DNA from 3 places in the Serinicoccus sp. CNJ-927 genome. Region 2 is predicted to be linked to each of the others. Evidence: predicted binding sites of a transcription regulator. Region 2 holds the regulator's gene; each other region holds the start of a gene.
The links. Region 2 encodes HrcA, which represses chaperone genes, less so after heat shock. Its sites were predicted from a motif close to TTNGCACTCGNNNNNNNCGAGTGCNAA; they were not measured.
Positions count from the first base shown of each region.

Region 1: groES (co-chaperone GroES) is a predicted target of HrcA. The motif match lies at 2,603-2,629, and genes of this name have one in related genera.
Region 3: BJF86_RS11815 (Hsp20/alpha crystallin family protein) is a predicted target of HrcA. The motif match lies at 3,320-3,346, and genes of this name have one in related genera.

Region 1 covers NZ_MKKF01000049.1:184,886-192,610, reverse strand. The annotation lists gene BJF86_RS14220 (WhiB family transcriptional regulator) at 11-316, shown strand; partial or broken gene groL (chaperonin GroEL) at 432-2,038, opposite strand; gene groES (co-chaperone GroES) at 2,143-2,436, opposite strand; gene BJF86_RS19095 (phospholipase D-like domain-containing protein) at 2,657-3,397, opposite strand; gene BJF86_RS14200 (THUMP-like domain-containing protein) at 3,955-5,205, shown strand; gene BJF86_RS14195 (potassium channel family protein) at 5,213-5,926, opposite strand; gene BJF86_RS14190 (TrkH family potassium uptake protein) at 5,919-7,247, opposite strand; gene tsaD (tRNA (adenosine(37)-N6)-threonylcarbamoyltransferase complex transferase subunit TsaD) at 7,326-7,725, opposite strand, start outside.
Region 2 covers NZ_MKKF01000033.1:97,958-105,682, forward strand. The annotation lists gene BJF86_RS10090 (MFS transporter) at 1-823, opposite strand, end outside; gene BJF86_RS10095 (16S rRNA (uracil(1498)-N(3))-methyltransferase) at 820-1,551, opposite strand; gene dnaJ (molecular chaperone DnaJ) at 1,555-2,682, opposite strand; gene hrcA (heat-inducible transcriptional repressor HrcA) at 2,767-3,786, opposite strand; gene fumC (class II fumarate hydratase) at 3,878-5,284, shown strand; partial or broken gene BJF86_RS10115 (DUF3097 domain-containing protein) at 5,364-6,244, shown strand; gene BJF86_RS18935 (DUF4870 domain-containing protein) at 6,250-6,777, shown strand; gene BJF86_RS10125 (hypothetical protein) at 7,199-7,725, opposite strand, start outside.
Region 3 covers NZ_MKKF01000044.1:139,989-147,713, reverse strand. The annotation lists gene BJF86_RS11825 (DUF402 domain-containing protein) at 21-596, shown strand; gene dnaB (replicative DNA helicase) at 652-2,883, opposite strand; gene BJF86_RS11815 (Hsp20/alpha crystallin family protein) at 3,381-3,836, shown strand; gene BJF86_RS11810 (MATE family efflux transporter) at 3,868-5,208, shown strand; gene BJF86_RS11805 (hypothetical protein) at 5,420-6,388, shown strand; gene rplI (50S ribosomal protein L9) at 6,829-7,278, opposite strand; gene rpsR (30S ribosomal protein S18) at 7,303-7,539, opposite strand; gene BJF86_RS11790 (single-stranded DNA-binding protein) at 7,626-7,725, opposite strand, start outside.

The DNA.
Region 1 (7,725 bases), on a different contig from region 2:
GGAGGATCCCGTGGTCGAGATCGCTCATCAGCCCGGTCCGGTAGCGGACCTGTGGGAGTGGCAGTTCGAGGGAGCCTGCCGCACGACCAGTCCTGAAGTCTTCTTCCACCCGGAGGGTGAGCGGGGTCCCGCCCGCCGTCGCCGGGACGAACGCGCCAAGCAGGTCTGCGCCAGCTGCCCCGTCCTGGAGCAGTGCCGCACCCACGCCCTCGCCGTCAGGGAGCCGTACGGCGTCTGGGGAGGGATGACCGAGGAGGAACGGGCCGAGCACTACGAGCGGGTCGAGGCGGCCCGCCCCCACCAGAAGACCCGCTGACGACGTCCTGCAGCACCGGCACCACCGACACGACGAGGCCCCGCCCGGATGATCCGGGCGGGGCCTCGTCTCGCGTGGCGGCGGTCAGCCGGGTCGTCCGACCGGCCGCACGGCATCAGTGGCCGTGGCCGTGCCCGCCCTCGTCCTCGTCGTCCTCGGGCTTGTCCACCACGAGGGTGTCCGTGGTGAGCACCATCGAGGCGATGGAGGCCGCGTTGCGCAGCGCCGAGCGGGTGACCTTCACCGGGTCGATGACCCCGGCGGAGAACAGGTCGCCGTACTCGCCGGTGGCGGCGTTGAGGCCCTGCCCGGCGGTCATCTCGCCGACCTTCGTCGTGGCGACGTAGCCCTGCAGGCCCGCGTTCTCCGCGATCCAGCGCAGCGGCTCGGCGGCGGACTTGCGGACGATGGCCGCACCGACCGCCTCGTCGGCGGACAGGTCGAGCTCGTCCGCGGCCGGGGCGGCGTGCACCAGGGCCGAGCCGCCACCGGCGACGATGCCCTCCTCGATGGCCGCGCGCGTCGCCGAGACGGCGTCCTCGATGCGGTGCTTCTTCTCCTTCAGCTCCACCTCGGTGTGCGCGCCGACCTTGATGACGCAGACGCCACCGGCCAGCTTGGCGATCCGCTCCTGGAGCTTCTCGCGGTCCCAGTCGGAGTCGGTCGACGCCGCCTCCGCCTGGAGCTGGGCGACGCGGTCGCTGACCGCCTGGGCGTCGCCGCTGCCCTCGACGATGGTGGTGGTGTCCTTGGTGGCCACGACGCGGCGGGCGGTGCCGAGCACCTCCAGGCCGACCGAGTCCAGCGACAGCCCGACCTCCTCGGCGACGACCTGGCCGCCGGTGAGGATGGCCATGTCCTGCAGCATCGCCTTGCGGCGGTCGCCGAAGCCCGGTGCCTTGACGGCGACCGCGTTGAAGGTGCCGCGCACCTTGTTGACGACGAGCGTCGACAGCGCCTCGGCCTCGACGTCCTCGGCGATGATCATCAGCGGCTTGCTCTCGCCGACGACCTTCTCCAGCAGCGGCAGCAGGTCGGAGACCTTGGAGATCTTGCCCTGCACCAGCAGCACGTAGGCGTCCTCGAGGACGGCCTCCATGCGCTCGCTGTCGGTGACGAAGTAGGGCGAGAGGTAGCCCTTGTCGAACTGCATGCCCTCGGTGAACTCCAGCTCCATCGCGGTGGTGGAGGACTCCTCCACCGTGATGACGCCGTCCTTGCCCACCTTGTCGAAGGCGTCGGCGATGAGCTCGCCGATCTGCGGGTCCTGGGCGGACAGCCCGCCACCTGGGCGATCTCGTCACGGCCCTCGAGCTCGCGGGCGGTCTCCAGCAGGCGGTCGTTGATCGCGGTCACCGCGGCGTCGATGCCGCGCTTGAGCGCGGACGGCGCGGCGCCGGCGGCGACGTTGCGCAGGCCCTCCTTGACCATGGCCTGAGCGAGCACGGTCGCGGTGGTCGTGCCGTCACCGGCGATGTCGTTGGTCTTGGTCGCGACCTCCTTGGCGAGCTGGGCCCCGAGGTTCTCGTAGGGGTCCTCCAGCTCGACCTCGCGGGCGATGGTCACGCCGTCGTTGGTGATGGTCGGCGCGCCCCACTTCTTGTCGAGGACGACGTTGCGGCCCTTGGGGCCGAGCGTCACCTTGACGGCGTTGGCGAGGGCGTCGACGCCCCGCTCCAGCGCCTTGCGGGCGTCGTCGTTGAACTGCAGCTGCTTCGCCATGGGCGAGCGCTCCTTTCAGGTATGCGGTCTGCGGCCGGGTGCGAGCCGCCCCGGCCACCCCGAGGGGGCGGCCGGGGCGGCGCGTGGGTGGATCGAGGGGTCGATCAGCCCACGATCGCGAGGACGTCGCGCGCGGACAGGATGAGGAACTCCTCGCCGGAGTACTTCACCTCGGTGCCGCCGTACTTGCTGTAGATGACCCGGTCGCCGACGTTGACGTCCATGGGGACGCGGTTGCCGTTGTCGTCGACGCGGCCCGGGCCGACCGCCAGGACCTCGCCCTCCTGGGGCTTCTCCTTGGCGGTGTCCGGGATGACGAGGCCGGAGGCCGTGGTCTGCTCGGCCTCGACGGCCTTGACGACGATGCGGTCCTCGAGCGGCTTGATGGAAACCGACACGGTTACCTTCCTTCTCCTTCGGTGTCCGGCGCTGCGCGCCGGCCAGGTGGTCGCTGCTGGGTGGTGCTCACTCCACCGCGACCGCCCACCGCCGTCGCGGGGGTCGGTCGGCGCTCGCGGCTGGCACTGACGTGCCGAGAGTGCTAGGACGAATCTAGGCACGCGGTTAGCACTCGGTCAAGCCGAGTGCCAGGCTGCGGCGAGCCGGCCGGCGCGCGACCTACAGCATCACCTGCAGCGGCTGGAGGATCCGTTCCACCAGCCGGCTCCCTCGGCCCCGTCGCTCCCACTCCTCCAGCGTGAGCTCGTGGCAGTGCTCCAGGTCGGCCCGGAAGATGTCCTCCATGTGGGCGGCCTGCTCCTCGTCCACGATCTCCAGGTTGATCTCGTAGTTGCCCTGCATCGAGAGCCGGTCCACGTTGGCCGTCCCGATGGTCGCCCACCGACCGTCCACGGTCATCGTCTTCGCGTGCACCATGACGTCGTGGTAGAGGTGCAGCCGCACCCCGCCCTCGAGCAGTTTCTCGTAGTACGACTGCGCCACGATGTCGGCGAGCACGTGGTTGGACGCCTCCGGCATGACCACGCGGACGTCCACGCCCCGCGCCGCCGCGGTCAGCAGCCCGTGCAGGATCTCCCGGTCCGGGATGAAGTAGCCCTGGGTGATCCAGATGCGGTGGACCGCCCGGTCGATGGCCTCGAGGTAGAGCGCCCGCACCGGGTAGACGACCCGGCTGGGCTCGTTGCGGGCGGCCCGGATGTTGGCGATCCACTGCAGCGTGCCGCTGTCGGGGAGCGTCGGCCGCCGCCTGCCCTTGTGCCGGTTCCAGAAGTCCGTGAAGGCGTTGGTGAGCTCCCACACGCTCTCCCCCTCGACCCGCACGTGGGTGTCCCGCCAGCTCGTGGCATACAGCGCGCCGATGTTGTAGCCGCCGACGAACCCGATCCGGCCGTCGACCACGAGGATCTTGCGGTGGTCCCGGCCCGAGGCCCGGACGCGACGATGGGCAGGGCCGTGCGGAGCACCGGGAAGCGCAGCATGTGCACGCCCTCCGGGAAGTCGAGGAACTCGCGCGGCACGACCAGGTTGGCGAAGCCGTCGAAGACCAGGCACACCAGCACGCCCCGGTCGGCGGCCCGCACCACGGCATCCTTGAAGGCCCGCCCGACCCGGTCGCCCTTCCAGATGTAGGACGCGAGGTAGACGAAGTCCTCCGCCTCGTCGATCGCGGCGATCATGTCGTCGTAGAGGTACTGGCCGTAGGTGTAGGTGGTGACGCGCGAGCCGCGGACCGTCGTCGACACCGGGTCGCGGACCGGGGCGTCCCGGTCGACGTGGTCGCGGCGCTTGCGCACCGCGTCGACGGCGACGACACCCGCGGCCAGCGTCAGCTGCCCCGCGAGCCCGGTCGCCGCGGCGCCCAGCGCCATCCGGCGGCCGCGGCGCAGCAGACGGCTCACCTTGCGGCTGAAGACACGGGGCATGGCCACAATCTACGGGCAGGCCACAATGGGCGCATGAGCGCCGATCCAGCCGTCGAGCTCATGGCGCGGCTGGCCGGCGGCCCTGGGGCCGAGCTGCTAGCCTCCCTCCCTCCCTACGACGAGTCCGACGCGCTGCCGCTCATGAGCAGGTTGCGCGCGCAGGGGCACGACGCGGACCTGGTGTCGGCCGCGCTCACCCAGGCCCGGCTGCGGGCGAGCGGGCGGGCCCGGCTGGGGAGCGGGGTCGACGACCTGCTGCTGACCCAGGACGGCCTGGAGCAGGCCACCCGCCCCCAGGTGGCGGCCCGGCGGGCCGAGCTCATGGTGCGCGCCGGGGTACGCCACGTGCTGGACCTCGGGTGCGGGCTCGGGCTCGACGCCATGGCCTTCGCCCGGGCCGGGCTCGCGGTGACGGCGGTGGAGAGGGACGCCGTCGTGGCGGCCGCCGCCCGAGCCAACCTCGCCCCGTGGCCGGACGCGCGGGTGGTCACCGGTGACGCGCTCGCGCTGCCTGTCGGGCCGGACGACGGCGCGTTCCTCGACCCGGCCCGACGCACCCCCGGGGTCGCCGACGTCCACGGCCGGACCCGCCGGGTGCGGGGGCTCGACCAGCTGTCCCCCTCCTTCGAGCAGGTCCGGGACGTCGCCGCGCGCGCCCGGGCGACCGTCGCCAAGCTCGGCCCGTCCTTAGACCCCGGCGACGTCCCGTCCGGCGCGGGCGCAGAGTGGGTGTCGCTGGACGGGGACCTGCTCGAGTGCGCCCTGTGGTGGGGCGCCGGGCCACGCGGCCGCCACGCGGTCGTGGGCCGCAGCGCGGGTGGGCCGGACGGGATCGTCACCTGGCACGAGGTCGCCGACCTCGGCCCCACCGCGCCCCTCCCCCGGGTGGAGGACCTGGGGGGCCACCTGGCCGAGGTCGACGACGCGGTTGCCGCGGCCGGCCTCACCGGCTCCCTCGCGAGCGTGGTCGACGGTCGCCAGACGGCGCCCGGGACCGGCTACCTCACCGCCAGGGAGCCCGTCCCCCACCCCGCGCTGCGGTGGTATGCCGTGCGCGAGGTCCTGCCGCTGCGCGCCGAGACGGTGCGGTCCTGGCTGCGGCAGCACCGCCAGCCGGCCGGCCCGGTCACCCTGAAGAAGCGGGGGGTGCGGGTCGACCCCGACGCGTTCCGCCGGGAGCTGCGGCTCCCGCGCCGGGCCCACGGCTCCGAGGAGGTCGTCCTCGTGCTGACGACGGTGGCGGACTCCCCACGGGCCCTCGTCGTGGACCGGCTGCAGGTCTGACCCGGCGTCAGCGCTCGAGCACCGACCGTCGGTGCGGGGTCCGCGGCAGGGCGATGAAGCGCTCCACGTCGCTGATGCGACCCGAGACGACCAGCTCGTCACCCTCCTCGACCACGGTCTCGGGCACGGCATACGTGAACTCCTCGCCCTGCCGTTTGCGCCCGACGACGGTGATCGTGTGACGGGTGCGGACCCCGGAGTCCGCGAGGGTCCGTCCCCACGTTTCCGCCGGGGCAGTGCAGCGGGCGATGGCGAACTGGTCCTCGAACTCGAGGTAGTCCGCCACCCCGTCGGTCACCATGTGGGCCACCCGCTGTCCCATGACGTACTCGGGGTAGATGACGTGGTGCGCACCGATGCTGGCCAGGATCGTGCCGTGCTTGCGGGTGATCGCCTTGGCGTAGATGCGCTCCACCCCCGCCTCGTGCAGGGTGATGACCGACAGCACGCTGGCCTCGATGTCGGACCCGATCGCGACGACCGCGCGGCTGACCGAGCCGATGCCGAGCTGGCGCATGGCCTCCCCGTCGGTGGCGTCGGCGACCACCGTGTGCGTGAGGTCGTCGGCGTACTTCTGCACGCGCCGCTCGTCGGTGTCGATCGCCATGACCTCGACGCCCTGCCGGACCAGCGACTCGCAGACCGCCGTCCCGAACCGGCCGAGGCCGACGACGAGCACCGTGTAGGCGCCGCTGTCCGCGGGCCGCCTTCTCCTAGCCAACAATGGGTCTCTCCTCCGGGAGTCGGTAGTGGCGGTGGCGGGTGTTGAGCGCCAGGGCGGCGGCCACCGTGATCGGCCCGAGCCGGCCGAGGAACATCAGGACCATGAGGACGAGCTGGGCCGAGGGGGGCAGGCTGGCGGTGATGCCGGTGGACAGCCCCACCGTCGCGAAGGCCGAGACGACCTCGAAGCCGAGGTCGAGCGGGGGGAGGTCGGTGAGGATCATCAGGGTGATGGTGCTGGTGATGACGAGGCCCACCGCGAGCAGGGCGACCGACAGCGCCTGCCGCACGACCGGCATCCCGACCCGGCGGCGCCCGATGACGACCTCGGGCTCGCCGCGCACCTCGGACCAGATGACCGCGGCCAGCAGCAGGAAGGTGGTGACCTTGATGCCGCCCGCCGTCCCCGCGCTCCCGCCACCGACGAACATCAGCGCCATGGTGATCGCCTCGGTCTCGTCCGTGATCATCCCGTAGTCGACCGAGTTGAAGCCGGCGGTCCGCGGGAACAGCCCTCCCCCGAGCGCCCCCACCAGCTGCCCGCCCGGCGAGAGGTCCGCGATCGTGCCCCCGGGCTGGGCCTCGAACACCCAGAACGTGGCCACCCCCAGGACCATCAGCGTGAGCGAGCCCCACACGGTGAGCCGCGTGTGGATGGTCCAGGTCCCCGGCCTGCGGCCGCGGAGCAGCTCGCGCAGCACGGGGAAGCCCAGGCCGCCGAGCACCAGCGCCAGGCACACGGGGCCGATGATCCACAGGTCGCCCACGAAACCCATGAGGCTGTCCTGGTACAGCGCGAAGCCGGCGTTGTTGAAGGCGGAGACGGCGTGGAAGAGCCCGTGCCACAGCGCGGTGGGCCAGTCGTAGCCGTACCCCAGGTGGAAGCGCAGCGTGAGCATCAGCCAGGTCACCGCCTCGATGGCCAGCATGAGCTGCAGCATGCGGCGCAGGATCCCGCGGACGTCCCCGAGGGAGCGGCTGCGGGTGTCCACCTGGGCCGCCAGGGACGTGCTCAGCCGCAGCTTGCGACGGACGACCAGGGCGATGAGGGTGGCCAGCGTCATCACCCCGAAGCCGCCGATCTGGATGAGCAGCAGCAGGACGGTCTGGCCGAAGGGCGACCAGTAGCTGGCCGTGTCGACGGTGATGAGGCCGGTCACGCAGGTGGCCGACACGGTGGTGAAGGCGGCGACCATGAGATCGGCCTCGGCTCCCGGTCCACGCGAGACGGGGAGCATGAGCAGCGTCGTCCCGGCGAGCACGACGATGACGAAACCGAGGGTCACCGAGCGGGCCGGGTGCGCCCAGAAAGCTCGCACGAGGGTCCATGGTGCGCCTCGCCACCACGAGGAGCAAGTCGCCCGCGCCGGGCCGGGCCGGAGGAGACCCCGGCTCGCTCAGGACCGGACCTGCTCGACCTGTTGGGAGGAGTCGGCCGGCAGGTCGAGCCGGGAGGCCGGGCGCCCCTTGATCACCATCTGGGCGCCGAGCGCGGCGACCATCGCGCCGTTGTCGGTGCACAGGCCCGGACGGGGCACGCGCAACCGGATGCCCGCAGCGTCGCACCGCTCCTGCGCGAGGGCCCGGAGCCGGCTGTTCGCCGCCACCCCTCCGCCGATGAGCAGGTCCTCGACGCCGTGCTCGGCGCAGGCGAGGACCGCCTTGCGGGTCAGGACGTCGACGACCGCCTCCTGGAAGCTCGCCGCGACGTCCGCGACGGGGACCGGCTCACCGGCGTCCGCGCGGGCCTGGACCCAGCGGGCGACCGCGGTCTTGAGACCCGAGAAGGAGTAGTCG
Region 2 (7,725 bases):
CGACCACCGAGGGCAGCCCCCGCCGCAGCGAGAGCGTGCCCCGCGGCAGCAGGCGGCGGGCCGCCAGGACCAGCAGGACCAGGACGACCGCGCCGACGGCATACTCCCAGCGACTCAGCCGGTCGCCGGCGAGGTTGAGCAGACCCACGCCGAGCGCGGCGACCACCGCCCAGCCGATGACGGAGCCGCGCAGGTAGCCCGCGTCGTCACCGGGGTAGGTGGCGCGCAGCGCCGGGCGGAGGACCCAGACCGACAGCAGGACCACGGGCACCACGCCGAGGAAGACCCACCGCCAGGACAGGTGCTCGACCAGGGTCCCGGTCAGCAGCGGACCGGCGAGACCGGGCAGGACCCAGGCCGCGGCGAGCAGGGAGAAGACCGCGGGGCGCAGGCCGTCCGGCACCCGCTGGGCGATGACGACGTAGATCGCCACCGAGGCCAGCCCACTGCCCAGGCCCTGCAGCGCCCGCCCGACGATGAGGACCTCCATCGTCGGCGCGAGCCCGGCCACGAGCAGCCCGGCGGAGAAGACCGCGGCGCCGGCGACGACCACCGGCCGGGGCCCGGAGCGGTCGGACCACCAGCCCGCGAGGATCATCCCGACCACGCTGAGGGCGACGGTGGCGCCGAAGGCCATGTTGTAGAGGTGGTAGCCGTCGAGCGCCTCCGCGACCGTCGGCATGGCGGCGCCGACGGCGATGTACTCCAGCGCGAACATCGCGATGAGCACGGTGGCGCCGACCGAGGCGCTGCGGATGCCCGGGGCGAAGACCGCCCCGCTGCGGGGAGCCGCCTCCCGCGTCGTCCTTGCGCTGCTGCTCACCGCCACCTGCCCGAGGCGCCGAGCACGGCGAGCGCCGCCGGGCCGGCGGTGGAGGTCCGCAGGACGGTCCGCCCCAGACGGACCGGTCGGGCACCGGCGTCGACCAGGTCGTCGAGCTCCTCGGGAGAGATCCCGCCCTCGGGCCCGACGACGAGCAGCAGGTCCCCGGAGTCCGGCAGGTCGACCGAGGCCAGCGGCTCGATCGCCTCCTCGTGGAGCACCAGGGTCAGTGCGCTCCCCGCGACCCGGTCGAGCAGACCGGTGCGCCCGACAGGCTGGCCGAGCGCGGGCCGGCGCAGCCGTCGCGACTGCTTGGTCGCGCTCACGAGTGCCTGGTCCCAGCGGCGCAACGACTTGGCGACGCGCTCCCCGCGCCACCGGACGACGCTGCGGTCGGCCTGCCACGGCACCACCTCGTCGACGTCGAGCTCGGTCGCGGCCTCGATCGCCTGCAGGTCGCGGTCGCCCTTGGCGAGCGCCTGGGCGAGCACCACGCGCAGGGCCGGCTCGGGCTCCTCCAGCCGCTCCACGACCTCGAGCTGCAGCTCGGACCGCTCCGCGCCCAGCACCAGGCAGCGGGCGCCCCGACCCCGGCCGTCGGACAGCAGCACCGTCTCCCCGGCGGTGATGCGCTGCACCGTCGCGGCGTGCCGGCCCTCGGTGCCCTGCAGCCGCGGTCGGTCGGTCCCGAGCTCCTCAGGGTCGACGAGGAAGAGCGGGTCGCTCACGCCTCACCGGCCCCGCAGGGCGTCCCAGAGGCTGTGCTTGCGACCGGCGCCACCGCCGGAGCTGCCCATCCGGCCGGTCGGGCTCGACTCACCGCGGCTCTCGGCGAGCTGCGCGAGCAGCTCGCGCTGCCGGTCGTCCAGCTTGGTGGGCACCTTGACGTCCAGGTGGACGACCAGCTCGCCCCGCCCCTGGCCGCGCAGGTGGGTGACACCCTTGCCGTCCAGGGAGAGGGTGTGCCCCGGCTGCGTGCCCGGCCGCAGGTCCACCTCGACCGGGCCGTCCAAGGTCTCCACCGGCAGGGTCGCGCCCAGCGCGGCCGCCGTCATCGGCACCTCGAGCGTGCAGTGCAGGTCGTCGCCGCGCCGGGTGAAGACGTCGTGCGGCTCGACCGCGATCTCGACGTAGAGGTCGCCGGGCTCACCGCCGAAGGGACCCACCTCGCCCTCGCCGGCGAGCGCGATCCGGGTCCCGGAGTCGACGCCGCCGGGCACCTTGAGGGTGAGGTCGCGCCGGGTGCGGACCCGGCCCTCGCCGGAGCAGTCGAAGCAGGGGTGCTCGATGACGTCGCCGAAGCCGCGGCATGCCTGGCACGGCCGCGAGGTCATCACCTGGCCGAGGAAGGAGCGCTGCACCTGCTGGACCTCACCGCGTCCGCTGCACACGTCGCAGCTGCGGGTGCCGGTGCCGGGCTGGGCGCCGGCGCCGCTGCACGTGCTGCACACCACCGCGGTGTCGATCTGCAGGGTCTGCTCGCCACCGAAGACGGCGGTCTGCAGGTCGACGTCGAGCCGGATCAGCGCGTCGTGCCCGCGCTGGGTGCGCGAGCGCGGTCCGCGGGCGCCGGCCGCGGTGCCCCCGAAGAAGGCATCCATGATGTCGCTGAAGGTGAAGCCCTGGCCGAAGCCACCGGTCGCGCCGCCGTAGGGGTCCTGCCCCCGGTCGTAGGACGCGCGCTTGGCCTGGTCGCCCAGCACGTCGTAGGCCTGGCTCACCCGCTTGAACTCCGCCTCCGCCTCGGGGCCGGGGTTGACGTCGGGGTGCAGCTGGCGGGCCTTCTTGCGGTAGGCCTTCTTGATTTCCTCGGCGCTGGCCTCGCGGGCCACCCCGAGATCGGCGTAGTAGTCGTTCACGGCGTAGGACGTCCTTGCGGTCGTGGCGTGTGCGGTCTGGTCGGGTTCAACGATGGGCGCGGTCGGGGTATGCCGTGAGGTGGCTCACCCGTCCAGGATGTCGGCGACGTAGTGGGCGACGGCGCGGACGGTGGCCATCGCCTGCGGGTAGTCCATCCGCGTCGGTCCGACCACCCCGAGCCCGCCGGCGGTGCCGTAGGTGGTCGCGACGACGGAGGTCGTGCGCAGCGGCTCGTAGGGGTTCTCGGCACCGATGGAGACGGCGACGGTGCTGGCGTCGTCGAGGCTCGCCATGCTCCCCATGAGCTTGAGCAGGACGACGTGCTCCTCCAGCGCCTCGAGGACCTGCGAGAGAGACGTGGGGAAGTCGCTGCCGACGCGCGCCAGGTTGCCGGTGCCCGCCATGGCGATGCGCTCCTCGGTCTGCTCGTCGGCGGCGTCGGCCAGCGCGTCGAGGACGACCTCGGCGAGCGCGCGGTCGGCGGGGGCCACCCGGGTGCCGGTCGTGGCCGTGCCGGCGGCGACCGTGCTGAGCCGCTCGCCCACCGTGAGCTCGTTGACGACGGCCCGCAGCTGCGCGACCACCTCGGGCTCGAGGGTGAGGTCACGCCCGACGTCGACCACCCGCTGCTCCACCCGCCCGGTGTTGACGATGAGGACGATCATGAGGCGGGTGCCACCCACCGGGACCAGCTCGACGTGCCGGACGGTGGAGCGGGACAGGCTGGGGTACTGCATCACCGCGACCTGCTGGGTGAGGCTGGAGAGCAGGCGCGTGGTGCGGGAGACGACGTCGTCGAGGTCGACGGCGCCGTCGAGGAAACGGGCTATCGCGGTGCGCTCGGCCCGGGTCATCGGCTTGATCTGCTGCAGCCGGTCGACGAAGAGGCGGTAGCCGGCATCGGTGGGCACCCGGCCCGCGCTGGTGTGCGGGGCGGTGATGAGCCCCTCCTCCTCCAGCACGGCCATGTCGTTGCGCACCGTGGCGGCCGAGACGCCCAGCTGGTGCCGCTCCAGCAGGGACTTGGAGCCGACCGGCTCCGAGGTCCGCACGTAGTCCTGCACGATCGCGCGCAGCACGTCCAGCCGTCGGTCGTCGCTCACCGGTCTGCCTCCTCCCTGGGCACTCGTTGGCACTCGTCGGACAGGAGTGCCAGTCTACGGGAGCGGCGAGGGGAGGCATACCATGTCCGCCATGGACAGCGGAGTGCGCATCGAGACGGACAGCATGGGCGAGGTCGAGGTCGCCAACGACCGTTACTGGGGGGCGCAGACGCAGCGCAGCATCCGCAACTTCCCCATCGGCCAGGACACCTTCGTCTGGGGGCGGCCGATCATCCAGGCGCTGGGGATCCTCAAGAAGGGCGCCGCCCAGGCCAACGCCGAGCTGGGTGAGCTGCCGCAGGACGTCGCCGACCTCGTCGTCCGGGCGGCCGACGAGGTCATCGCCGGGGACCTGGACGATCACTTCCCGCTCGTGGTCTTCCAGACAGGGTCGGGCACGCAGAGCAACATGAACAGCAACGAGGTCATCTCCAACCGCGCCATCGAGCTGGCCGGCGGCGAGATGGGCAGCAAGACCCCGGTGCACCCCAACGATCACGTCAACCGCGGGCAGAGCAGCAACGACACCTTCCCCACCGCCATGCACATCGCGGTGCTGCTGGAGCTGCGGGACCGGCTCGAGCCGGGGGTCACGACGCTGCGCGACACGCTGGCGGCCAAGGCGGAGCGGTATGCCGACGTCGTCAAGGTCGGCCGCACCCACCTGCAGGACGCCACTCCCATCACGCTCGGCCAGGAGATCGGCGGCTGGGTCGCCCAGCTGGACTACGCCCTGGGCGAGGTCCGGCACGCCGGGGAGGGGCTGCGCGAGCTGGCGATCGGCGGCACGGCGGTCGGCACCGGGCTCAACGCCCACCCCGACTTCGGCGCGCTCGCCGCGCGGAAGATGGGCGAGGAGGCGGGCCTGGAGCTGCGCAGCGCGGACGACAAGTTCGCGGCGCTCTCCGCGCACGACGCGCTGGTGCAGACCTCGTCCTCGCTGCGGACCCTCGCGGGGGCCCTCATGAAGATGGCCAACGACGTGCGGTGGCTGGCCTCCGGGCCGCGCAACGGCATCGGCGAGCTGCTCATCCCGGAGAACGAGCCGGGCAGCTCGATCATGCCGGGCAAGGTGAACCCCACCCAGTCCGAGGCCATGACGATGGTCGCGACGCGGGTCTTCGGCAACGACGCGACCGTCGGCTTCGCCGGCAGCCAGGGCAACTTCCAGCTCAACGTCTTCAAGCCGGTCATGGTGCACGCGGTGCTCGAGAGCATCCGGCTCATCGCGGACGCCTGCCTCGCCTTCGACGCCGGCTGCGCCCAGGGCATCGAGCCGCACACCGAGCGGATCGAGGCCAACCTGGCCAGCAACCTCATGCAGGTCACGGCGCTCAACCCGCACATCGGCTACGACAAGGCGGCCGCGATCGCCAAGTCGGCCCACAAGTCCGGGCAGACGCTGCGCGAGGCGGCCCTGGAGAGCGGCCACCTCACCGCCGAGGAGTTCGACGCCTGGGTCGTGCCGCTGGACATGACCCGACCTCGGCAGGTCTGACCCGTCCGACGCCGCGACCGACCGCGTCGAGGGCGCGCCTCACCGACCTCATCAGTCACACGCGTTACGGTCGTCCGTTGTGAACGACCGCTATGGCACCGATGTCCTGTCGACCGACTGGCGTGCCCCCCGGCGCGGCCGCGCCCAGGAGGTGAGCGCCGATCCGGGCCTCGTCGTCGAGGACGTCGACACCGGATGGTGCGGCGCCGTCGTCGGGGTCGAGAAGGCCGGGGGTATGCAGGTGGTCCACCTGGAGGACCGGCGCGGGCGGCGCAAGGGCTTCCCGCTCGGACCAGGCTTCCTCCTCGACGGCAGCCCCGTCGTGCTCACCGCGCCCGTCGACCAGCGGGCGAACGACCACCTGGCCGCCCGTCGTGAGACCGCGCGCCGCACCGCGAGCGGATCGGTGCGCGTCTCCGACCAGCCGCCCGGGTCGCCACCGGTTCGCGTCTCTGGGTCGAGGGACGGCACGACGCCGAGCTGGTGGAGAAGGTCTGGGGTGACGACCTGCGGGTGGAGGGCGTGGTCGTCGAGATGCTGAACGGCGTCGACGACCTGGCGGCGGAGATCCGTGGCTTCGGTCCGACCCGGGACCACCGGCTCGGCATACTCGTCGACCACCTCGTGCCCGGCACCAAGGAGACCCGCATCGTCCAGGAGGCGCAACGGGTCAGCCCCTGGGTGCGGATCCTCGGTCACCCCTACGTCGACGTCTGGCAGTCGGTGAAGCCGGCCCGGCTCGGGCTGGACGCCTGGCCGGTCATCGAGCGTGGTCGCTCGTGGAAGCACGGCATCCTCGCCGAGCTCGGCTGGCCGCACGCGTCGCAGGCGGACGTCGCCCAGGGGTGGAAGAAGATCCTGGGCACCGTGCGTTCCTACCGCGACCTGGAACCGACGCTGCTCGCCAGCGTCGAAGAGTTGATCGACTTCGTCACGGTTCCACCACCTCACGAGGAGTGAGCAGCATGACCCAGACACCACCTCCCCCGAGCAGCCAACCTTGGCAGGACCCCAGACAGGGCGACGGGCAGCAGAGCCAGCCGCAGCCGGGCACACCCTCGGGGCCGCCACCGGGCCCGCAGAGCTACGGCGGATCGACCGGGTACGGCAGGGAAGCACGAGGCCCCGCCCTCGAGGGCGACGAGCGCACCATGATGCTGCTCGCCCACCTGTCGGCCCCGCTGTCGATGCTGCTCAGCGTCGGCTGGGTGCCCTTCCTCGGGCCGTTGCTCATCTGGCTGTTCTACAAGGACAAGTCGGCTGCGGTGCGGACCGCCTCTGCCGGTGCCTTCAACTTCAACCTCACGCTGGCGATCATCAGCGTCGGGCTGTGGATCAGCGTCTTCCTGACGCTCTTCATCGGGCTCGTCTGGGCGATCCCCGGCTGGATCGCCCTCGTCGTCATCCAGCTCTGGTGCCACATCAAGGGCGCGTTGCGCGCCGCGGACGGGCGGGTCTACGACTACCCGTTCCAGCTGCGCCTGCTGAGCTGAGGCCCCACCAGCCACACCCCTCACCGCTGCTCGGCGTGTCCACCGCGACACGCCGAGGGGCGACGAATTCTCCGTCGCGACCTCTTGCGCGGGCGGGCCTCCAGGCGTAGACATGTCTGCACGCACTCCCCTCGGGGAGTGCGGGTCGCGAGACGGCCGAGGATTCGACCGCCCCTCGGGGCGGACCTCCCGGTGATGCGGGAGCAGAGCCTCTGGCCCCTTGCGCACCGCCAGCAGCATCACGGCTGGCCGTGGCCCGGTTCGCGAACTCATACTTCGCGAACCGGGCCACACCTCGTCCGGGGTGTTCAGGCCCTGCAGGCTCATACCCGGCAGGGTCTGCCCCCAGTGTCGGGGCAGCAGGTGTCGTGACAGGGGACCACCGTTGGCGTGTCGGTGAACTGCGCCGGACGGGCGAGGTCTATCTCGCGCGTGGCCGGAGCGGGGGCGGCCCCGGGGTCCAGGGCACGACGATCTCCTGCTCGACGGCGCGGACGGCCAGCCCCCTGGCCCGGGTATGCCCGTCCGCCACCATCGCGTCCTCGATGGCCCTCGCCACCTTCTCCGGCTGGGGACTGCCCAGGAGCCACCACGCGTAGCCGGAACCGCGTCGGCCGTGCGGCGACGGGTTGCTCGCCGTATCCAGGCCGTTCACAGCCAGCGAGCGGTAGGCCAAGGGGCCGGTGCCGATCCGGTAGTGCGGGCTGACCTGCGGCATCCCCCGGTGCCGCGAGATCAGCTGCCCTCGGCGCAGCAGGCGCACGCGCCCCGGGTCGACGCTCGACCAGGGGACGACATACCTCGCGCTGCGCGTGGGACCGTAGCCCAGCACCAGACCGTGCTCGCACACCCGGTGCCGTTCGAGGATCCCCGGCAGCGCCAGCGCTGAGCAGAGCAGCAGCATGAGGAACAGCACGAAGAACCGGAACCAGAGCGGGTCGTCCGGGA
Region 3 (7,725 bases), on a different contig from region 2:
CAACGGGCGACGCTGACATGATGGGAACCGTGGTGCGGCTCTCAAAGCAGAAGTGGGACATTGCCGGGAGGCGCTGCAGGGAGGCATTCAGCTGGCCGGTCGAGATCCTGGGGACCGATCGACACGGAACCTGGCTCGGGTCCCGCCAGGGAACTCCTGTGCACCAGCCGGATGGCGGCGTTGAGCTGCAGCAGAACGCTGCTGTCTGGCTGGTCATCGAGCGCTCGTGGAGTCTGCCTGCGTTCTGGTTCACAGCCGAGACAGATCTGACCATCGACGTCTGCACACCACTCACGTTCGAGGACGAGACGTGGTCCTTCATCGATCTGGAACTGGACCTGTTCCGGAGGCCCGATGGTCGGGCGGGGCTCGTGGACCAGGACGAGTGGGACCTTCTGGCTGGGTCTGGCCTCATCGTCGACGAGGCCGTGCGGGCCGCGGAAGAGACCGCTCGGTCGCTGCTGCCGCTCGTGGAGCGCCAAGTGGAGCCCTTCGGGCACGCCGCCGTGCCGTGGCTCCACAGCCTTGATCGCTCACCACACGAGGGGCCGACGCCGGGAGATCTGGGGTTGCCCGGAGTAGCAGCAGGAGGATGAAGCGGCAACTCGCTACCTGCTACCTGGTAGTGGTCTCACGTCGACAAGAGGAGGCTCAGAAGTTGCTGGCCATATTCGTGAATCGGCTGTAGTGGCCCTGGAAGGCGACGACCACAGTGTCAGTCGGGCCGTTCCTGTGTTTGGCAACAATGACGTCCGCCTCGCCCTCGCGAGGCGACTCCCGCTCGTAGAGCGACTCGCGGTGCAGCAGGATCACGACGTCGGCGTCCTGCTCGATCGAGTTGTGAACCGCGATGCCGTTGGCGACGAAGTTGTGGCCACCGAGCACGGTGGCGTCGTAGACCTCCTCGACGCCCACCAGCTCCACCGACTGGATCTGCCCGAAGAGCACGTCGTTGACGGCTGCGAGATCAAGCTCCTCCTTGTCCAGCACATCGACCACCGAGCTCAACGAGCCAGTATCCTCAGCACGCCTCATGACCTTGCCCACCTCGGCCCACAGCGGAGAAGGCTCCGACAGCCGAGGCGCGGCGGCGTGGCCTGCACCGTTTCGCACCAGCGCGAGAGCCCCCGCCACGTCTGGCCCCAGGTCGCCATGAGGCGCGACCTCCTGGAGGAAGCGGCGCTGGTCGTCCCGCTCCACAACGCCCAGGACGGCGCCGGCCACTGAACTCCGCTGCTCCGTGCTGATTCCGAAACGCAGCAACTGTCGGGCGATCTGATCGAGCACCGACGGGTTCCCGGGAAGGGAGATCGTGGGTCGCTCCTCGTGCGGGCTCACACCCACCTGCCCCTCGCGGGACCACATCGCAGCGACGAGCACGGCGATCTGACGCTTGGACATGAACCACGCCTCGTCCGGGAGCCGAGACGCCCGACCCTCGACGAGATCGTCGGCCAGGGAGACCACATCGGCGTCGTCGGCCCACGGCTCGTGCCGCTCCGGCGCAGGGACGTGGCGCGGCACGGCGATGCGGTCGCCGGCGTGCAGGTCGCCGAGGGCCTTCCAGCCGTCGTAGGCCAGGAAGGGGTGGTTCTCCGTCGCTGTCAGGGTCTTGCCCGAGGTGAGAGTGAGTCGGAAGACCGGCCGCGTCCCGGTGGCGAAGACGTGGGTGAGATGACGCCGGACATACCGCAGGGACTCGTCGAGGGACCACACCGGCACGTCGGTTGCGCCCTGCTCGTGAAGCTCACCGAGCGTGACCTCGGCCCCCGTGTCGGCGCGCAGCACGCGCGTGTCAGCGGTGAGGCAGCCCGACTCACGAAGGTCGCTCATCTGCGGCTTCTTGTCCGTCCGCTGCTCCGGACCTCGGTTGAGCTGAGACAGCGCGATGACCGGCACCTCGAGCTCCTTGGCCAGCAGCTTGAGCGCGCGGGAGAACTCCGCGACCTCTTGCTGGCGCGACTCGACCCGCTTGCCCGAGCTCATGAGCTGCAGGTAGTCGATGATCACGAGCTTGAGGTTGTTGCGCTGCTTGAGCCGGCGACACTTGGCGCGGATCTCCATGAGCGACATGTTGGGGCTGTCGTCGATGAAGAGCGGGGCGTCGGTGATGCGGCCCTGGGTCTCGGCCAACCGGGTCCAGTCGCGGTCGCGCATGTTGCCCTTGCGCATGTTCTGCAGCGGGATCTCCGACTCCGCCGACAGCAGGCGCATGGTGATCTCGGTCCGGCTCATCTCCAGGGAGAAGACGACCGTCGCCATCTGGTGCTTGATCGCCGCGGCCCGGGCGAAGTCCAGGGCGATGGTCGACTTCCCGACAGCAGGCCTGGCCGCGATGATGACCATCTGCCCGGGGTGCAGGCCGTTGGTGAGCTCGTCGAGCTCGGTGAACCCAGTCGGCACACCGGTCATCTCCCCCGAGGACCCGGCCGCGTGCTCGATCTCGTCCATCGTGGGCTCGATGAGCATGCCGAGCGCCTGGTAGTCCTCGCCCCCGCGCTTGTCGGCGACGGCATACACCTCGGCCTGCGCGGCGTTGACGATGTCCTCGACGTCGCCCCCCTGGTAGCCGATCTGCACGATCCGGGTGCCGGCGTCCACGAGCCGCCGCAGCACCGCGCGCTCGGCGACGATCTCGGCGTAGAACGCGGCGTTGGCGGCGGTCGGGACCTCGGCGATGAGCTGGTGCAGGTATGCCGTCCCGCCGATCCGCTGCAGGTCGCCGCGCTTGGTCAGCTCGTCACCGACCGTGATCGCGTCGACCGGCTCGCCGCGGGAATAGAGGTCCACGCAGGCCTCGAAGATGCCCTCGTGCGCCGGGCGGTAGAAGTCCTGGGCCTTGACCATCTCCGAGCACTCGGCGATGGCGTCCTTGGACAGCATCATCGAGCCCAGCGCGCTGCGCTCGGCGGCGACATCCTGAGGAGGAAGACGGTCCTCCGGGCCGCTCGGCGCACCCTGGTCCGGCGGTCCGTAGACGTCCATCTCGCTCAGCGTCATACCGCCTCCTCGCCCGTCGTCAGCACGTGCTCAACCTGTGCGAGAAGTCCAGCACCCACCGCCGACAGACCCGCAATCGGCCTACCGTACGGCCGAGGTCACCGACCCGCAGCATCCCCGTGTGGACGACCTGGGGACACGGTGTGGAGGCCGTGGGGACAACCCACCCCACGTCCCAGCACGGCGTGTGGACAACACTGTGGAAACTCACGGAACTTTCGTCACATCAGGGCTGTGACCTGCGGCGACGCGACACCCCGGCTGTGGATCAAAATTGGTAGGCCCGCACACCGCACGGACTTGACGAAACGTCGCGGCGTTAGCACTCTATTACTGAGAGTGCTAACGCACCTCGAGAGAACTGGACAAGGGAGGACACGATGACCCGCTTTGACCCGCTGCGCGAGATGGACCGTCTGATGTCCGAGATGCGCACCCCGCCCACGGCCGCCGCCGCGATGCCGATGGACCTCTACCGCACCGGCGAGCGCTACGTCGCCCGCGTCGACCTGCCCGGAGTCGATCCGTCGTCCATCGACATCGACGTCGAGGACCGGACCCTCACGTTGCGTGCCGAGCGCAGCGAGGAGAGGGACGTCGAGCAGTGGCTCTCGCACGAGCGCCCTGCCGGCACCTTCGCGCGACAGCTGACCCTCGGGTACGGCGTCGCCCTCGACCGGATCGAGGCCGACTACAGCGACGGCGTGCTGACCCTGACCTTCCCGGTCGCCGAGGAGGCCAAGCCGCGCAAGATCCAGGTCTCGCACGGCGGACAGCACAGCATCGAGGGCCAGACGGTCGAGCAGGGCGGCCACGACCAGGAGGCAGCGAGCTGACCATCGACCACCGCATCACGTCCCGGCTCTCGTGACCGAGGACCGGGCGCACGGCGGGCACGGTCAGGCACGAGAGATCCTGCGCCTGGCCGTGCCCGCCTTCCTGGCCCTGGTCGCCGAGCCGCTCTTCCTGCTCGCCGACTCCGCGATCGTCGGCAACCTCGGCACCGCCGCGCTGGCCGGTCTCGGGGTCGCTAGCGCCGTGCTGCTCACCGCGGTCAACATCTTCATCTTCCTCGCCTACGGCACCACCGCGGTCGTCGCCCGCCGGCTTGGCGCCGGAGACGAACGGGGCGCGGTCAGCGCCGGCATCGACGGGGTCTGGCTCGCGCTGCTGCTCGGCGCGGTCGGCGCCGTCTTCACCGCTCTGCTCGCGCAGCCGCTGGTCCAGCTCTTCGGCGCCGGCGACGCGGTCGTGGCCGAGGCGGTGACCTACCTGCGCTGGTCGGCCCTCGGCATACCCTCCATGCTCGTCGTGCTCGCCGCGACCGGGGTGCTGCGCGGGCTGCAGGACACGCGGACCCCGCTCGTGGCCTCCGTCGTCGGCTTCACCGGCAACGCGGCGCTCTCGCTGATGCTCGTGCACGGAGTCGGGTGGGGCATCGCCGGCGCCGCGATCGGGACGGTCATCGCGCAGACCGGTATGGCGCTCGGTCTCGTCCTCGTCGTCGTCCGCGGGGCCCGGCGGCTGGGGTCGTCCCTGACCTTCCACGGCGCGGGGGTGCTGCGGGCGGCGCGGGGGGGCATACCCCTGCTCGTGCGGACCATCGCGCTGCGCGCGGCGCTCCTGCTCACCACCTGGTCGGCCGCCGGGCTAGGCGACGAGCAGCTGGCGGCGCACCAGGTGGCGCTGACGGTATGGTCCACGCTCGCCTTCGCCCTCGACGCGCTCGCCATCGCCGCGCAGGCGCTGACCGGCAAGACGCTCGGCGCGAGCGACGTCACGGGGACGCGGGAGGCGACAGCACTGATGGTGCGGTGGTCGGTGTGGTTCGGCGTGATCCTGGCCGTGCTCATCGTCGCGCTGCACCGCGTCATCCCGCTCGGCTTCAGCCAGGACGCCGACGTGCGGGCCGCCCTGGCCGCGGCCCTGCTCGTCGTGGCGGTCGGCCAGCCGATCGCCGGGATCGCCTTCATCCTGGACGGTGTGCTCATCGGCGCTGGCGACACCCGGTGGTTGGCGTGGGCGCAGACCGCGGCGACCGTGGCCTACCTCCCGATGGTGCTCGCCGTGCGGCTGACCGGCGTCGACGGCACCACCGGTCTGGTCTGGCTGTGGGTCGCCTTCACCGGCTTCATGAGCGTCCGGGCCCTGCTCATGTGGCGGCGGGCCAGCGGGGAGCGGTGGATGGTGGTCGGCGCCGAGCGGTGAGCGGCAGGGGGCAGTGCCCGGCGGGCTTGGCGCCGTTCCTCGAGGCCTCGGCCGACCGTGGAAGTGTCGCCCCGGCGGCGCATCCACGGTCAGCAGCCGCTGTCAGCCCCCAGCCGACCGTGACACTGCTGCCGTGGCGACGCTTCGACGGTCCAGGAGTGGCCTGTGGATAGGTTCAGCGAGGCGTCGTCAGTGCGTCGCAGACTGGGGTATGCCCACGACGCGCGCCGAGCGCAGGACAAACCAGCGGCTCGAACGTGCCCGGCGGCACCGGCTCGCGCGAGACCTGGCCGAGCCGCACGACGGGGTGGTCACGAGGCGGATGCTCCTGGAAGCCGGGCTGACACCAGGGCAGATCGCCACGGAGATCGACCACGGCGCGTGGAGTCGGGCGGGAGCGCATACCCTCTGCATCACCTCGGACGTGCCGAGCGGCCATGCCCTGTGGTGGTGGGCCGTCTGGGAGTCCGGCACCCACAGCGTCCTGGACGGCGCGACGGCGTTGCTGGCCACCGGGCTGCAGCACTGGGAGGATCCGGTCATCCACGTCGCCGTGCCCAACAACGCCACGGTCCGTCGACTGGAAGGGGTCTGCCACCACCGCCTGCGCGACCTGGGGCCGCGCACCACCTCGGGTCTTCGGCGCACACCACCCGACGTCGCGGTGGTCCGCGCGGCGCGATGGGCCAGGACCGACCGGCAGGCGGCCACCCTCGTGGCGATGACCGTGCAGCAGCGACTCGTGGCGCCGGACGCTCTGCTCGTCCGCTGGCAGCAGATGAGGCGGACCTGGGAGACCTCAGTGCTCGACGAGGTCATCAGGGACGTCTGCGACGGGGCTCACTCGCTCAACGAGCTGGACTTCGCCGCCGAGTGCCGTCGCCGTGGCCTTCCGGAGCCGGCTCGGCAGGCGGTGCGGACGGGCCGGAACGGACGGGTCTACCTGGACGTGTTCTGGGAGGATCTCGGGGTGCATGTCGAGATCCACGGAGCCCAGCACTTCCAGGGCACAGCCGGTCTCGACGACGCCCTGCGGCACAACGACCTTCAGCTGAGGGACCGCACCATGGTCAGCCTGCAGATCCCGGTGCTGGGGCTCCGGACGACTCCGGAACCGTTCTTCCGGCAGCTCGGAGCCGCCCTCGAGGCGGCCCGACGACGGCTCGGACAGGCCGGCTGACCGGGAAAGGTGCGCCCCGGCGAGACTTCCACGGTCGGCACCACGTCAGAGGGCCCGGTGACCGGGGAAGCTGCGCCCCGGCAGCGATTCCACGGTCGCACCCGCCCGCCGACCGGCAAAGGCGCGCCGCGGCAGCATGTCCACGGTCGCAACCGCTGTTGAGGCAACGCCGACCGGCAAAAGCGCGCCGGGGCAGCATTTCCACGGTCACAACCGCTGTCGAGGGCAACGCCGACCGGCAAAGGCGCGCCACGGCAGCATTTCCACGGTCGCACCCGCCCGCCGACCGCTACCCGACCGGGCAAAAGGCGCCATGGCGAGACTTCCACGGTCACGGGGCGGCGATCAGCGAGCGGCGCCCCGACGGGCGGACGCGGAACGGCCCCGCCTCCCGGGGGAGACGGGGCCGTACGGCGTGTGCTGCGCGTGCAGCCGGCCGCTCAGGCGGAGGCGACGACGCTGACGGTGACGTCGGCGGCGAGGTCCTCGTGCAGGCGGACGTGCACGGGGTGGTCGCCGACGCTGCGGATCGGGGTGCGGACCTCGATCCGGCGCTTGTCGACCTCGGGGCCACCGCTGGCGGCGATCGCCTCGGCGATCTCGCCCGGGGTGACGGCACCGAAGAGGCGGCCACCGGACCCGGCGCGGGCCTCGACGGTGATCTCGGCGCCCTCGAGCCGGGCCTTGGCGGCGGCGGCGTCCTCGGCGCTCTTCACGGCCCGCTTGTCGCGGGCCGCCTTGATCGAGTCGACCTGCTTCTGGCCGCCCTTGGTCCAGGCGGTCGCCACCTTGCGGGGCAGCAGGTAGTTGCGGGCGTAGCCGTCCTTGACGTCGACGACGTCACCGGCGTCACCGAGACCGGTGACAGGCTGGGTGAGGATGATCTTCATGATGCGCTCCTGATGCGACCGGGCTCAGCGGGCGGAGCTGCTGTAGGGCAGCAGCGCCATCTCGCGGGCGTTCTTCACGGCACCGGCGATCCGGCGCTGCTCCTGCACGGAGACGCCGGTCACCCGACGGGCACGGATCTTGCCGCGGTCGGAGATGAACTTGCGCAGCAGCGCGGTGTCCTTGTAGTCGATCGCCTCGATCTTGGCGGACTTGAGCGGGTTCGCCTTCTTCTTCGGCTTGCGCATGACGGGCTTGGCCATCGTGGTGCTCTCCCCTTTCGTGAGAGCCCGAGCTCATCGCTCGGGATGGTGGGTGTGTTCGTGGTGGTGCTGTGGAGGGTGGCCGATCAGAACGGCGGCTCGTCGTAGGACGGCGCGCCGCCCCAGCCCGAGCCCCCGCCGGAGCCACCGGAGTTGCCGCCGGTGCTGCTGGCGCCGCCGGTCGCC